DNA from 3 places in the Bradyrhizobium sp. i1.15.2 genome. Region 2 is predicted to be linked to each of the others. Evidence: predicted binding sites of a transcription regulator. Region 2 holds the regulator's gene; each other region holds the start of a gene.
What was found. The regulator PhoB, encoded in region 2, activates phosphate uptake and scavenging genes when phosphate is short. The targets are predictions, from matches to a motif close to TGTCATNNANCTGTCAT.
Positions count from the first base shown of each region.

Region 1 (5,315 bases), 460 kb from region 2:
CTGGCGGAACAGCAGCGTCGCGGTGGCCGAGGCGATCAGCGGCAGCGACAGGCCCGCATAGCTGTCGAGCATGTGCAGATCTGCGACGATCTTGTAGGTCGGATAGATGCGGACCTCGACCGGCAGCATCAGCGTGATGAAGATGATCCAGAAGATCGGCATCCGGAACGGAAAGCGGAAATAGACGATCGCGTAGGCCGAGATGATCGAGATTGCGATCTTGCCGACCGCGATCAGCAAGGCCATCACCAGCGAGTTCAGCATCATGTTGCCGACGGGCTCGCGGGTCGATCCGCTCGTGCCGACGAAAATGGTCTGGTAGTAAACCTCGAAGAAATGACCGCCCGGCAGCAGTGACATCTGTCCGTTGGCGATCAGCGCGTTGTCCTGGGTCGAAGCGACGAACGCGATGTAGACGGGGAAAGCGACGATCGCGATCCCGATCCAGAGGATGATATGGGCGATGTAGCGCCGGAAGCCCTCTTCCTCGACCATCAGTAGGTCACCTTGCGTTCGACGAACCGGAACTGGATTCCGGTGAGCACGATGACCATGACCATCAGGATCACCGACTGCGCCGCCGAGCTGCCGAGATTGCCGCCAAGCAGGCCGTCGGAATAGACCTTGTAGACCAGCGTGACCGTCGACGTTCCGGGTCCGCCGCGGGTCATAGTGTCGATGATGCCGAACGTGTCGAAGAAGGCGTAGACGATGTTGACCACCAGCAGGAAGAAGATGGTCGGCGATAGCAGCGGGAAAGTCACGGTCCAGAACCGCCGCATCGGACGGGCGCCATCGATCGCGGCGGCCTCGAACACGCTCTTGGGGATCGCTTGCAGGCCTGCGAGGAAGAACAGGAAATTATAGGAGATTTGCTTCCACGCGGCGGCGAGGATGATCAACGCCGCGGCCTGGTCGCCGTCGAGCAGCGGATTCCAGTCGATGCCCACGTTGCGCAGATAGCGCGAGAGCACGCCGAGCGAGGGATGCAGCATGAAGATCCAGAGCACGCCGACCACGGGCGGCGCCACCGCATAGGGCCAGATCAGGAGCGTGCGGTAGAGCATCGAGCCACGCAGCGGCTTGTCCGCCATCACGGCGAGCAGCAGCGCGAAGGACAGCGACGAGACGGCGATGGCGAACGAGAAGAAGAACGTTCGGGCGATCGCCTCGAAATAGGCCGCGTCCTTGAACAGCTCGATGTAATTCTCGAACCAGACAAAGGTGGTCGACAGACCGAACGCATCCTGGAGCAGGAAGGACTGGATCACCGCCTGCAGGGCCGGCCAATAGAAGAAAATCAGGACGATCGCGAGCTGCGGCGCAACCAGCGCGTACGGTAACAGCCTTGACTGGAAAATGGCTTGCTTTTGCATGATGCCAGCAGAGCGGCAGGCCGGGTCGCGGCCTGCCGCTCATTGCCTCACTTGACGGCGGTTTTTTCGAACTGCCGCAGCATCGTGTTGCCGCGCTCGACGGCGGAATCCAGCGCCTGCTTGGCGGTCTTCTTGCCGGCCAGCGCCTGCTCGATCTCTTCCGACCAGACGTCACGCAGCTGCACCATGTTGCCGAGGCGCAGGCCGCGCGAGTTCTCGGTCGGCTCCTTGTTGGTCAGCTCGAGCAGCGGGGTCTCGAGATAGGGCTGATCCTTGTAGAAGCCCTCTTCCTTTGCCTTGGCGTAGGCCGCCTTGGTGATCGGCAGATAGCCTGACGCCTTGTGGATATAGACCTGGCGATCGGTGTCCGAGAGGAAGGTCAGGAATTTCGCGACGCCCTTGTATTCCTCGGCCGACTTGCCGCCCATCACCCAGAGCGAAGCGCCGCCGATGATCGAGTTCTGCGGCGCGCCCTTGACGTCGGGATAATACGGCATCGGCACGGCGGTGAAGTTGAACTTGGCCTGCGCCTTGACGTTGCCGAAGAACGCCGACGAGGTCAGGTAGATCGGGCATTCGCCGGAGGTGAAGCGGCCTTCGCCGGTGTTGGTGCGGCCGGCGTAGTCATAGGTCTTGGTCTTCTGCAGCTCGACAAGGGTTTCGAGATGCTTGACCTGAAGCGGTCCGTTGAACTCGAGCACGGTGTCAAAGCCGTCGAGGCCGTTGGCCTTGCTGGCGAGCGGCACGTTGTGCCAGGCCGAGAGCTGCTCGAGATTGACCCATGTGACCCAGGAGCCGGAGAAGCCGCAGGTGTCGTGACCCGCAGCCTTCAGCTTCTTGGCGGCCTCGAACGTTTCGGGCCAGGTCTTCGGAATCTCCACGTTCGCCTTCTTCAGCTCGTCGAGGTTCACCCACATCACAGTCGAGGACGAGTTGAAGGGGAATGAGAGCATCTCGCCCTTCGACGTCGAATAGTAGCCGGTGATGGCGGGCAGGTAGATCTTGGGATCGAACTTTTCGCCGGCGTCCGCCATAAGCTTGTAGACGGGCTTCACGGCGCCGGTCGCGGCCATCATGGTCGCGGTGCCGACTTCGAACACCTGCATGATGTGCGGGGCGTTGCCGGCGCGGAACGCCGCGATGCCGGCGTTCATCGTATCGGGATAGTTGCCCTTGTAGGTCGGGATCACCTTGTAGTCGCTCTGCGACGCGTTAAAATCGGTGGCGAGCTTGACGATGACGTCGTTGTTGGCGCCGGTCATCGCGTGCCACCACTGGATTTCGGTCACGGCCAAGGCCGGCGAGGCCGATAGTCCAACCGTGAGCGCAATAGCGGCAGCCGCTCCAAAGTGTCTAAGAGCCATCAAGTAAACCTCCCTTGGCCGTTCTCTTGGGCCGTCAAAAATGATCGCTTGCGCTAGCAGCGCCATATGACGTTCACATGACTGTGTAAGCGGCCGAAACGAAAGCGGCAAGCGCGGCAAAAGGGAAGCCGTCAAATAGGCGAATGCCGCGAGCGGCGTCCTCCGTTCGCGGTGCAGCATTCGGGAGTGATGGGTTGGTCGCTACGTCTTCAGCAGAATAGTGAAGCAGACGATCGTCCCGCGGGCTCCGAAACCTCACCCGCAAGGCACGCGGGAGAGGTTGCAGCGAGCCCGCGGTTAGAATCTCGCCCGCCTGATCCGCACGTAAAGCGCGCCCTCGCCGCCATGGCCGATACCGGCTTCCTCAAAGCCGACCACAAAAGCCCGGAATTCCGGCAGGCTCAGCCATTCCGGCACCTGGCGGCGCAGCACGCCGCTTTCGCCGCCGCTTCGGCCCTTGCCGGTGATGACGAGCACGAAGGTCAGGCCGTCATGATGAGCGCGGTGCAGAAATCCGGTCAGTGCGCGATGCGCGCGCATCTGGGTCATGCCGTGCAGATCGAGCCGCGCCTCGATCTCGCTGCGCCCGCGCGACAACTTTGTGCGCTCGCGCTTGCCGAGCGGCGCCAGCGGCGGCACCGCCGGCTTCGCTGCACGCAGTGCCGGGGCAGCGGCAATCGGACGTGGTGATGGCGCAGGCCGCGTGGGGGGCGCTGCGGGGGAAGGCTCGGTGCGCGGCGCAGCTTGCGCCTTCACCGCACGAGGCTTCCTCAGCGGCTTGACCTGCTTTGCGACCGTATCCCACAGCGCGCGCTCTTCTTCGCTCAGCGCGCGACGGCGCGGCGAGGGACGAGGCTCCAGCACGGGCGGACGGGACGATCGCTTCATTGCTGCCGATGGGAACGATTTTTCACCGGCCGCCGCGGCTCCTGAACCGGCTCGATCACGGGACGCGGCACCGGCAGCGGGACTGGACCGGCGACAGCGACCGTCTCGCTCCTGCTTTGCGCCTCGGCTGCCGCCGGCTTGTCCTTCGCGGGCTCTGTTTGCGGAAACAGCTTCGCGATCTTCTCCGACGGCCGCGGGTCCGGCACCGGCAGCCGCGCGGCACGCGCCGTGGGATCGAGACCCTTCGGCACCAGCATCACGAAATGCATGGCATGGCGCAGCCGCCCGGAGACGCGGCCGGCCTCCTGGCCCGCGCCGAAATAGAGATCGGCGCGCGCCGGACCGATGATGGCCGAGCCGGTGTCCTGCGCGATCATCAACCGATGGAACGGCGTCTTCGCGCGTTCGGAATCGATCGGCAACTCGCCTTCGATGAAAAACGGCGTGCCGTAGACGTGGAGCGATTTGTCGACCGCGATCGAGCGGCCGGCCGTCAGCGGAATGCCCTGCGCGCCGACGGCCTCCTCCTTGTCGGACAGATTGACCTCGCGGAAGAAGATGTAGGAGCGGTTCTGGCGCCGCAGCTCCTTGGCACCGTCTGGTGTCTGCGCCATCCACTCCCTGATCTTCTGCATCGACATCTCTTCCTTCGGAATGATGCCGCGCTCGATCAGGATGCGACCGACCGCTGTATAGGGATAGCCGTTATAGGCGTCGTAGTTGAGCCGGACCGTGCCGCCATCGTCGAACTTGATCCGCGCCGAGCCCTGGATTTGGGCGAACAGCAGATCGGTCGGGTCCTTCAGCCAGGCAATCTCGAGTCCGCGGCCGGCGATCTTGCCGTCCTCGATCTCGGCGCGGTCGTAATAGGGGACCAGCTTGCGGCGGCCGATCTTGCGATAGACCGGGCCCTTGTTGGGCAGGCTGACCGAATCCTGCTTGTAGCCGCGCACGAACAGGTTCGACGGGCGGCGATAGACCGGGACGTTGTAGACGTCGGTCTGCGTGCGCGATCCCTCCAGCACCGGCTCGTAATAGCCGGTGACGAAACCATCCGGCTCGCCGAGGCGAGAGATCCGTAGCGGCGCAAAATTTTCCTCGAAAAAGGTTTTGGCCCTGGCGTCGTCGGTAAGCTCGAGCGATTTGGCGACCCGGCATGGTTCGGCCAGAGAGGCGCCCAAAGCCTTCGGTTCGGGCGCGCCGGTCTGGGCGCTGATCGGACGGCAGCTCGCGCGAAAGGTCCGGTAGGCGGCGAGATGATTGTCGTCGCCCCAGCCCTTCACGTCGGCCCAGGCCAGCGGCAGATATTGCGCGCCGGGAATCTCGAACGGCAGGGGAAGCTGCGGATACGGCAAGGCGCGCGGCGGCGCGGCAGGCAATTCCGGGAGATGATGGTGATGGCTGCGATAGTGGCGCCGCGCCGCCTCGGCGCCAAGTGAAAACGACGACAGCGCGACGGCACCTGCGCAGAGCGCCGTCGCGCTGGTCTTCAGGAAAGCCTTAATTCGCGCTTCCGGTGCCAACCAGCTTCCAGTTCGGATCGCGAGAGGTGATGTCGCGGGCGAAAGTCCAGATGTCGGTGATGTCAGCGACGGTGTCGGCGCTGCCATCGACGATGTTGCCGGCCTTGTCACGCGTGGCCGAGATCATCTGCGAGACGAAGCGGATCGTGAGCTGGGCGGTGCGG
Region 1 covers NZ_JBEPRQ010000001.1:941,572-946,886, forward strand. Annotated here, with positions in the region: gene ugpE (sn-glycerol-3-phosphate ABC transporter permease UgpE) at 1-495, opposite strand, end outside; gene ugpA (sn-glycerol-3-phosphate ABC transporter permease UgpA) at 495-1,376, opposite strand; gene ugpB (sn-glycerol-3-phosphate ABC transporter substrate-binding protein UgpB) at 1,424-2,740, opposite strand; gene ABIB80_RS04435 (Smr/MutS family protein) at 3,038-3,628, opposite strand; gene mltA (murein transglycosylase A) at 3,625-5,151, opposite strand; gene ABIB80_RS04445 (Tim44/TimA family putative adaptor protein) at 5,129-5,315, opposite strand, start outside.
Region 1: a site for PhoB is predicted at 2,807-2,823, ahead of ugpB (sn-glycerol-3-phosphate ABC transporter substrate-binding protein UgpB). Genes of this name have one in related genera too.

Region 2 (5,315 bases):
ACTTGAAGCGCTCGGCGGCGTGCGCCCAGGACGCCAGCACGTTATTGTCGTCGCCGGTCCAGGCCACCGTCTTGCCCTCGATCGGGCCGCGATGTTCCTCGTAGGTCATGAGGTCGGCCATCACCTGGCAGGGATGCGAGCGCCGCGTCAGGCCGTTGATGACGGGCACGGTGGCGTTTGCCGCAAGCTCCAGCAGCGCATCGTGATTGAGGATGCGGATCATGATGGCGTCGACATAGCGCGACAGCACCCGCGCGGTGTCGGCGATGGTCTCGCCGCGACCGAGCTGCATCTCGGCGCCTGTGAGCATGATGGGCTCGCCGCCGAGCTGGCGCATGGCGACATCGAACGACACCCGCGTCCGCGTCGAGGGCCGCTCGAAGATCATCGCCAGCGTCTTGCCTTCGAGCGGCCTGACCGGCTGATGCGCCTTCTGCTTCGCCTTCATCGCGGAGGACGCGGCCAGCATGCGCTTGAGCTCCGACAGCGGCAGCTCGTTGATATCGAGGAAGTGCTTCGGTGTTTTCTTGGGTGTATTATCGGGCGACTTGCTCATCAGCTTGCCGCCCGCTTGTTGCCGGACAACGCCGTGCAGGCGCGCTCGAGCCGCCCGACGCTGTCCTCGATCTCGGCCTCGGTGACGATCAAAGGCGGCAGGAAACGCACGACATTGTCACCGGCGCCGACGGTGAGCAGCTTTTCGGCGCGCAAGGCGGCAACGAGATCGCCGGAAGGCACCACGGCCTTGATGCCGATCAGGAGGCCCTCGCCGCGCACTTCGCTGACGACATCGCCATGACGGTCGATCACGGAGGCGAGCTTCTGCTTGAGCAGCAGCGACATCCTCTGCACGTGGTCGAAGAAGCCGGGCTTGAGCATGACGTCGAGCACGGCATTCGCCGCCGCGATCGCGAGCGGATTGCCGCCGAAGGTCGAGCCGTGCGAGCCCGGCGTCATGCCGGACGCCGCTTCCGCGGTCGCAAGGCAGGCGCCGATCGGGAAGCCGCCGCCGAGCGCCTTGGCCAGCGACATCACGTCGGGTTCGACGCCAAGGCGGCGGTACGCGAACAGATCGCCGGTGCGGCCCATGCCGGTCTGCACCTCGTCGAAGGCGAGCAACAGGCCGCGCTCGTCGCAGAGCTGGCGCAACGCCCTCAGGAAGGCAGGCGTTGCCGAACGCACACCGCCCTCGCCCTGGATCGGCTCGATCAGGATGCCGGCGGTCTGCGGACCGATCGCCTTTTTCACTGCCTCGAGATCGCCATGCGCAACCTGGTCGAAGCCCTCCATGGGTGGGCCGAAACCTTCGAGATATTTTGCCGAACCCGTCGCGGCCAGCGTCGCCAGCGTGCGGCCATGGAAGGCGCCTTCGAAGGTGATCATGCGATAGCGGTCTGGATGGCCCTTCGCGGCGTGATAGCGGCGCACGACCTTGATCACGCATTCCAGCGCTTCGGCGCCGGAATTGCAGAAGAACACGAAGTCCGCGAAACTTTCATTGCACAGGCGCGCGGCAAGCTTTTCGCCGTCCGGGCTCTGGAACAGGTTCGACATGTGCCAGAGCTTCGTGGCCTGTTCCTGCAACGCCGCGACCAGCGCCGGATGGGCATGGCCGAGCGCATTCACCGCCACCCCGGAGGTGAAATCGAGATAGCGCTCGCCATTGGTCGCGATCAGCCAGCAGCCTTCGCCACGCTCGAAACCGAGGTCGGACCTGGCGAAAACGGGGAGCAAATGCGGCGCTGCGCTGTTAGTCATGACGGTCACTTGAATGTTGCGGACGGTGTAAGCGTGCATTACGCAACGCACCATCGACCGGCCCGGAAAACGAAACGTGCCGCCTCTTGAGGGCGGCACGTGCGACTATCTTAGGCCTGGTGAAACGGGTGTCAATGCCGCCCGGAAAGCCTCGCGAAACGCTGAATCCGTAGTCTTGCGGTGCCGATTTTGCGGGATTTAGCCACGGAACATGTGGAAGCGAGTCGGCGGACTCTTGCGCGGGAGTCACGCCATATTGTAGCGTTTGGATTGTCAGATACGACATCTCGTGCAGTGGTTCTGATCTTTAAGTCCTTATGTACCGGCGTAAACGTTCGGGCGTTCAAGACGCGCCCGGCGAGCCTTAAGGGATTCTGGCGGCACGGGTTTTTGAAGGCTTAGGCATTCGCTGCGAGGCCCCAGGATGGCTGGCGCGCAGCGAGGGAAAGGGTGCAATGACGGTTTTGACCTGGTCCGATGATCGCGTCGAGCAGCTGAAAAAGCTCTGGGAGGCCGGACTTTCGGCCAGCCAGATCGCGGCGGAGCTCGGCAATGTGACCCGCAATGCCGTGATCGGCAAAGTGCACAGGCTCGGTCTTTCGGGCCGCGCCAAGAGCCCATCATCGGCAGCGCCCCGGCCGCGCAAGGCGCGCCCCGCGCAGCACATGATGCGGGTGAGCCGCCCGATCTCGCGCGGCAACACCGCGCTGGCGCAGGCCTTCGAGGTCGAGGCTGAGCCGGATCCGGTCACCTACGACAACGTGGTGCCGATGAGCCAGCGGCTGTCGCTGCTCGAATTGAACGAGGCGACCTGCCACTGGCCGGTCGGCGATCCCTCGAGCCCGGACTTCTTCTTCTGCGGTGGACGGGCGCTGTCCGGCCTGCCCTATTGCGCCCAGCACTCGCGTGTTGCGTACCAGCCGGCGTCGGATCGGCGCCGCGCACCGGTGAAGCCGGGTCCGCGGTAATCAGGGCAAGTCGTCGCGCAAAGACAGTTCAATAATTTCAGTGTCGTCCTGGCGAAAGCCAGGACCCATACTCCGAGCACGCAGTAGTCGTGCGAAAGGGGTAACTCTGAGTCTTCGCCAAACCACTCCCTGTGGTTATGGGTCCCGGATCAGCGCTCGCTTGTCCGGGACGACATCGGAGAATGCAGGGACAGCTCGCCAACAAACAAGCCTGCAACCCTACACCTGCTCCGCCTTCGCAAACCGATCATCCAGCGCGTAGCCGGCGCCGCGGACGGTGCGGATCGGGTCTTGCTCGCGGCCGAGATTGAGCAGCTTGCGCAGGCGGCCGATATGCACGTCGACGGTACGCTCGTCGATATAGATGTCGCGGCCCCAGACGCTGTCGAGCAGTTGCTCGCGCGAGAACACCCGGCCCGGATGCTCCAGGAAGAACTCCAGCAGGCGATATTCGGTCGGACCGAGATCGATCGGCCGGCCCGATCGCGCCACGCGGCGCTTGTCACGGTCGAGCTCGATGTCGCCAAAAGCAAGCACGGTGGCGAGCCGCTCCGGGCTTGCACGCCGCAGCAGGCCCTTCACGCGTGCCAGCAGCTCCGGCACCGAGAACGGCTTGACGATGTAATCGTCGGCGCCGGTCGCAAGACCCCGCACCCGCTCGCTCTCCTCACCGCGCGCGGTGAGCATGATGATCGGGAGCTGCTTGGTCTCGGGACGGGTGCGAAGCCGCCGGCACAATTCGATGCCTGACAGGCCCGGCAGCATCCAGTCGAGCACGATCAGATCGGGGATGTGCTCCTTGAGGCGGGTGTCGGCGTCGTCGCCGCGCATCACCGTCTCGACGTCATAGCCGTCGCCTTCGAGGTTGTAGCGGAGAAGCTCGGTCAGGGCTTCCTCGTCCTCAACCACCATAATGCGTGCGCCCATCGCGTCGTCGCTCCCTTAAGTCTTCAGGTGTTCGGTACCGTGTTGGCGAAGGTCGTCATGTCGCCCTTCGGCCGCTTGTCGGTGATCGCCTGGCCCTCGATCATGTAGAACACGGTCTCGGCGATGTTGGTGGCGTGGTCGCCGATCCGCTCGATGTTCTTGGCGCAGAACATCAGGTGAATACAGAACGAGATGTTGCGCGGATCCTCCATCATGTAGGTGAGGAGCTCGCGGAACAGCGAGGTGCAGATGGCGTCGACTTCCTCGTCGCCCTTCCACACCGCCATCGCCGCCGGCAAATCATGCGCGGCATAGGCGTCCAGCACCGACTTGACCTGCTGCTGCACGAGGTCGGTCATGTGCTCGAGGCCGCGGAACAGCTTGAGCGGATGGAAGTCCGTCTCCAGCGCCGCGACGCGCTTGCCCATGTTCTTGGCGAGGTCGCCGATGCGCTCGAGATCGGTCGCGACGCGCATGGCGCCGACGATCTCGCGCAGATCGACCGCCATCGGCTGGCGGCGGGCGATGGTGAGCACCGCACGCTCCTCGATGCGCTTCTGCAGCGCGTCGAGCTCGGTGTCGATGGCGACGACGCGCTGGCCGAGCGGGACGTCGCGGCGGATCAGCGCGTCGACGGACTCGACGATCATGCGCTCGGCGATGCCGCCCATCTCGGCGACCAGGCGGGTGAGTTCCTGGAGGTCGGTGTCGAAAGCCTTTGCGGTATGTTCGGAAGCCATGTCGCGTCTCCTCAGCCGAACCGGCCGGTGATGTAATCCTGCGTGCGCCGGTCGGTCGGCGACGTGAAGATCTTGCTGGTGTCGTCGAACTCGATCAGCTCGCCGAGATACATGAAGGCGGTCTTGTCGGAGACGCGCGCCGCCTGCTGCATGTTGTGGGTGACGATCGCGATCGTGTAATCCTCGGACAGCTCCTGGATCAGCTCCTCGACCTTGGCGGTCGAGATCGGGTCGAGCGCCGAACAGGGTTCGTCGAACAGGATCACCTCGGGCCGCACCGCGACGGTGCGGGCGATGCAGAGGCGCTGCTGCTGGCCGCCGGAGAGCGACAGGCCGGAGGCGTTGAGCTTGTCCTTGACCTCGTTCCACAGCGCGCCGCCGCGCAGCGCCTTCTCGACGCGGCCGTCCATTTCGGACTTCGAGATCTTCTCATACAGGCGGATGCCGAACGCGATGTTCTCGTAGATCGTCATCGGGAACGGCGTCGGCTTCTGGAACACCATGCCGACGCGGGCGCGCAGCAAATTGAGGTCCAGCTTGCCGTCGAGGATGTTGGTCTGGTCGAGCATCAGCTGACCAGTGGCGCGCTGGCCGGGATAGAGGTCGTACATCCGGTTGAAGATGCGCAGCAGGGTCGACTTGCCGCAGCCCGACGGACCGATGAACGCCGTGACGCGATTGGCGCCCAGCGTCAGGTTGATGTTCTTCAGCGCGTGGTGCTCGCCGTAATAGAAGTTCAGGTTGCGCACGGTCACCTTCGGGGGCGCCTCCGGCAGCACCGGCGCGTGGGGCAGCCCACCGGCCGCGCTCATCGATACGGAAAGATCACTCATTTTGCGGTCCTCTCGGCGCCAAGGATGCGCGCGCCAATATTAAGGGCAAGAACGGTCAGGGTGATGAGCAGCGCCCCGCTCCAGGCCAA
Region 2 covers NZ_JBEPRQ010000001.1:486,275-491,589, forward strand. Annotated here, with positions in the region: gene argF (ornithine carbamoyltransferase) at 1-556, opposite strand, end outside; gene ABIB80_RS02370 (aspartate aminotransferase family protein) at 556-1,758, opposite strand; gene ABIB80_RS02375 (GcrA family cell cycle regulator) at 2,214-2,726, shown strand; gene phoB (phosphate regulon transcriptional regulator PhoB) at 2,946-3,653, opposite strand; gene phoU (phosphate signaling complex protein PhoU) at 3,677-4,393, opposite strand; gene pstB (phosphate ABC transporter ATP-binding protein PstB) at 4,405-5,226, opposite strand; gene pstA (phosphate ABC transporter permease PstA) at 5,223-5,315, opposite strand, start outside.

Region 3 (5,315 bases), on a different contig from region 2:
GTCGTTCTTCTTCATCGACATTCCGAGCACGCAGGCCGAGCAGTTCGACTCATATCTGCGCCAGCTCGCCCCTGGCGCGAAGGTCGATGACGTGCCGATGCTGCGCGGGCGCATCGTCGGGGCCCGCGGCGTCCGCGCCGAGGAGCTCAAGCCCAGCACCGATTCCGAGTGGGTGCTGCAGAGCGACCGTGGCCTGACCTATACCGCCGAGCTGCCGAAGGGCTCCAAGGTGGTCGAGGGCGAGTGGTGGAGCGCCGATTATTCCGGCCCGCCGCTGGTTTCGATGGAGAAGAAGATCGCGGACGGACTCGGCCTCAAGCTCGGCGACGAGGTCGTGGTCAATATCCTCGGCCGCGACATCCCCGCGAAGATCAGCAATCTGCGCAGCGTCGACTGGCAGGGCCTCGGCATCAATTTCGTCCTCGTGTTTTCGCCGAACGCGTTCAAGGGCGCGCCGCACACCCACATCGCGACGCTGACGGAAGCCGGCGGCGATGCGGCCGGCGACGGCAAGATCATCAGGGAGGTGGCTGACGCCTATCCGATGGTGACGAGCGTGCGCGTGCGCGAGGTGATGGAGACGGTCGGCTCGGTCGTGACCAACCTGGCGCTGGCGATCCGCGGCGCCAGCGCGGTGACCCTGATCTCGGCGATCCTGGTGTTGGGCGGCGCGCTCGCCGCCGGCCATCGCCACCGGGTCTACGATGCTGTAATCCTCAAGACCCTGGGCGCGACCCGGCTGCGGCTGCTCGGCGCCTATGCCCTCGAATACCTCCTGATTGGCCTCGCTACGGCGGTGTTCGGCGTTTTCGCCGGCAGCGTCGCGGCCTGGATGATCGTGACCCGGCTGATGACCCTCACTTTCGTCTGGCAGGGCGGCAGCGCCGCCGGCGTGGTCGCGGCTGCCTTGGTCGTCACGGTCGGCCTCGGGCTCGCCGGCACGCTGCTGGCGTTGAACAAAAAGCCCGCCACGGTGTTGCGGAATTTGTGACAAATGGTAGCGGGCGGCGGCACGGGAGCGAAATCGCACGATTCCGGCGATTAACCACGTCCGCTCGTCTGGATTGCAGGGAAGGGCGACATTCAGCCGCGCGTGGACGGTTGCAGCGGATGTGTTAGTTTCCCACATATCGAGTGGGTTCGGAGCCCCGATTGTTAGCCAAAATTTAGTCGGCAGACATCGGTATCCGAGATAGAGTTTGACGAACCGGCGGCATGGCGACCCTCATGCCGGACCGGACCAACCAACGGGAATTCGACCATGTCGGACCTAGACCGCAATTACGCTTCTCCTTTCGGCAGGGCCGCCGGGCGTGTTGACGCCGCGACGGTCGATGCCGGCCTGCGCGCCTACATGCTGCGCATCTACAACTACATGAGCATTGGCCTCGCCATCACCGGCTTGGCCGCGCTCGGCGTCTACATGGCCGCCGTGACGGATGTTCCGACCCCGGAAGCCGTCCGCGTCGGCAAGCTGTTCCTGACGCCGTTCGGCTACGCGATGTTCGTCAGCCCGCTGAAGTGGCTGTTCATGCTCGCGCCGCTCGCCATGGTGTTCGTGATCTCGGCGGGCATCAACCGTCTCGCTCCCTCGACCGCCCAGATCCTGTTCTGGGTGTTCGCGGCGCTGATGGGCGTCTCGCTGTCCTCGATCTTCCTGGTGTTCACGCACACCTCGATCGTGCGGGTGTTCTTCATCACCGCGGCGACCTTCGGCGCGCTCAGCCTCTACGGCTACACCACCAAGCGTGACATGAGCGGAATGGGTTCGTTCCTGTTCATGGGCCTGATCGGCATCGTGATCGCGAGCCTGGTAAACCTGTTCCTGGCGAGCTCGGTGCTGCAGTTCGTGGTGTCGGTGGTCGGCGTGCTGGTGTTCGCGGGCCTCACGGCCTGGGATACCCAGCGGCTGAAGAACGACTACATCTACGGCTACGCCTCGGCCGGCGGTGACATCGCAGAGCGTGCGGCCATCACCGGCGCGCTGTCGCTGTACCTGAACTTCATCAACCTGTTCACGCTGCTCCTGCAGCTCCTCGGCCAGCGCGACTAAGCGCTGAGGCGAGAGGACGGACACGAACCCCGGCCGAAAGGCCGGGGTTTTTGTTTGGGTGGGCCGGACGTCGTCATCGCCTGCCTTGTGCGCAATTGCGCACTGGGGCGGGCGATCCAGTACGCCGCAGCGGCTCTGTTCTTGCTGCACTGTTTCGGAGTACTGGATGCCCCGCCTACGCGGGGCATGACAGCGGAGAAGATGGAGGCTGCTTCGCTCGCAATGACGACGTGGGGAGGCGGTTCGCCTCTTCCAGCCGTCCCAGGAAGGCTCTAATCTTGCGGCATGTCCGCACCCGATATCAGGCCCACCATTGAGGCCGACCTTCCCGCCATCACCGCCATCTACCAGCAGGCTGTCCGCGAGGGCACCGCGACGTTCGAGCTGGAGCCGCCCGATCTCGCCGAGATGACGCGCCGCTACCGTACGCTGATCGACGGCGGCTACCCCTATTTCGTCGCCATCCTCGACGGGCGCGTCGCCGGCTACGCCTATGCCGGCGCCTACCGGCCGCGGCCGGCCTACCGCTTCACGGTCGAGAACTCGATCTATCTCGATCCGTCCTTCCACCGCCGCGGCATCGGAGCGCTCCTGCTGGAGCGGCTGATCGTCGAGTGCGAGGCGCGCGGTTTCCGCCAGATGATCGCCGTGATCGGCGATTCCGCCAATGCGGGTTCGATCGGCGTGCACAGCAAGGGCGGCTTCAAGATGATCGGCACGCATCCCAGCGTCGGGCTGAAATTCGGCCGCTGGCTGGACACGGTGATGATGCAGCGGGATCTTGGCGAGGGCGCGAAGAGCGTGCCGGGGAAGTAAGGCCCGTAGCCCGGGTGAGCGAAGCGATACCCGGGAAGGCTGCAAGCAAAGACCCGGATGTCGCTACGCTCATCCGGGCTACTGGATCCCTGCTCACACCACCGCCAATTTGCGATCGATCACCAGGAGCACGCGCTCCAGTTCGTGGCCGCGGCGCAGGATCAAGCCCGTCGCCGAGATCACGCTGTACATGCCCTGCTTGCGCGCGAGGCGCGGATCCTTCTCGATACGATAAATTGGCACTTCCGAGGCGCGGCGGAAGACCGAGAACACGGCGCGATCCCTGAGGAAGTCGATGGCATAGTCGCGCCACTCGCCGTCGGCGACCATCCGGCCGTAGAGATTGAGAATACGGTGCAGCTCGAGCCGGTTGAACGTCACGCGGCTCAGCTGCGCATTCGAAGCGGCGGGGCGCGCCGCCGCGCGCTGTTCGCTCGGATCGGCATCCTCCGACAGACTCATAGGTCGCCTCCTGTCGCATCAGCATGACCGCGTCCGCGAAGAACCGTCCCCGGAACCGCGGATCATGACAGTTGCATGATCGCGCCAACTGTTCCCCACCGCAAGGGGCCCCTGGAAGGACACTGGACCGGAGCAAACCGCCCACACGCAGCGGTGGAACTCTGTCGCGGCAAACCGTCACGGGATCGTTAGCAGGAATCATAGTGTCGCCGCTTTTCCGCCAAGCGACTGCCGCCCTGCATTGCGAAAAGACTTGTGTGCGTTGACCCGGTCCTTTCGGTTCCGGATTCCTCAGCCCCCAGCCCCCCGGGGCCGTCAGGATCGGGTCTGTTCGCACGACAAGGAGGGCCAACGCGAGTTGGTCCTTTTTTGTTTGGGTCGGTTTTGTCTGTGTCGGGATGTTTCTGCCTCGACGCATATCTCACCATCTCCGCACAAACTCTCTCCCCTCATCCTGAGGAGCCGCGAAGCGGCGTCTCGAAGGATCGAGGCCGAGCTGCCTCAGTAGGGCCTGCATGGTTCGAGACGGCGCTGACGCGCCTCCTCACCATGAGGATTGAGAGCGTGCTTGAGTCGGAAGATTCGAAGTGTGCGCGTCAGTGCAGCGACGTATACGCCGCGCCCAGCATCGGGCCCGGCTTCTCGCGGCTGCCGTCCTGAACATAGACCACGGCACCGTCGACGCCGTCGCGCGTGAGGTTCTCGATCGGCACCGTCCAGCTTTCCGGACGGCCGGTCCAGTCGCCGACCTTGAGCAGGTTGCGCACCACGTTGTGATAGATGACCTGCTGTCCACGATTTTCGCCGCGGCTGATCGCGATCGGCACCGATTTCGCAATCGAGCAGATCCAGACCTCGCCGTGGGACACGGTCGGCTCGTTGCTCGCGGCCACCGAGACGTTGATCTGCTTGCCCGCGAGCGACATCGTCACCGGCACGCTCATCACGCCCGTGCCCGTGTCGGTTTTGCCGATCGCGCTTTCGATGCCGGTGCGGTCGCTGCCGACGACATGCGTGGAGCCGTTGACCACGACCTGCGGTGTGTAGACTTCGCGATCGCCGCGCATGCGCGAATAGGCACGCTGCCGTGCAGAGAAGCGCGAATCGGCCAATGTGTCCTTCCAGCCGAGATAGTCCCAATAGTCGATCGGCATGCTCAGCGCGATGATCGAGGGATCGCGGGCGAGGTCGCCGATGATCTTGTCGGCCGGCGGGCAGGAGGAGCAGCCCTGCGAGGTAAACAATTCGACAACGGCGCGGGGATCAGCCTCGGCAGGACGGATGACGGCGACGATCGCACAGAGACCAAGAGCTCCCGACCAGAGGGCGCCGGACCAGCGTGAAACCAGATGAGAAGCCGTCATTGTTGTCATGTCGAACGCCGTACACCATTGCTCGTGAGAGGGAAATCTTACCGCCGGATGGTCACCGTAGTCTTACGGGCCTCACACTTTCGTCCGCCAAAGTTACCGTCCAAAGCGTGGGGTTCTCCGCCGGGCGGGCCCATCTGAAGCCTGCCGCAAACGCGTGAAGGCGGCCTTGTGATAGGCCGCCTTCGTGTAACCTACTACTCACTTCGCAGTGAGCCACCGTTCACAAGTCCGCGCTTACGCCGCGAGCTTGCGCAGCACGTAGTGCAAGATGCCGCCGTTGCGGTAGTATTCCAGCTCGTCCAGCGTATCGATGCGGCAGAGCAGCGAAACGCGCTGCAGCGAACCGTCGCCGGAGACGATCTCCGCGGTCAGCTTCTGGCGCGGCTTGAGCTCGCCGACGAGGCCGCGCAGCGTGACCTTCTCGTCGCCCTTCAGACCGAGCGACGACCAGGAGGTGCCGTCCTCGAACGTCAGCGGCAGCACGCCCATGCCGACCAGGTTGGAGCGGTGGATGCGCTCGAAGCTCTGGCAGATCACGGCGCGCACGCCGAGCAGACGCGTGCCCTTCGCGGCCCAGTCGCGCGAGGAGCCGTTGCCGTATTCGGCGCCGG
Region 3 covers NZ_JBEPRQ010000021.1:62,000-67,314, reverse strand. Annotated here, with positions in the region: gene ABIB80_RS28815 (ABC transporter permease) at 1-991, shown strand, start outside; gene ABIB80_RS28810 (Bax inhibitor-1/YccA family protein) at 1,262-2,053, shown strand; gene ABIB80_RS28805 (GNAT family N-acetyltransferase) at 2,339-2,869, shown strand; gene ABIB80_RS28800 (DUF2794 domain-containing protein) at 2,963-3,331, opposite strand; gene ABIB80_RS28795 (DUF1223 domain-containing protein) at 3,928-4,704, opposite strand; gene acnA (aconitate hydratase AcnA) at 4,939-5,315, opposite strand, start outside.
Region 3: a site for PhoB is predicted at 3,396-3,412, ahead of ABIB80_RS28800 (DUF2794 domain-containing protein). Genes of this name have one in related genera too.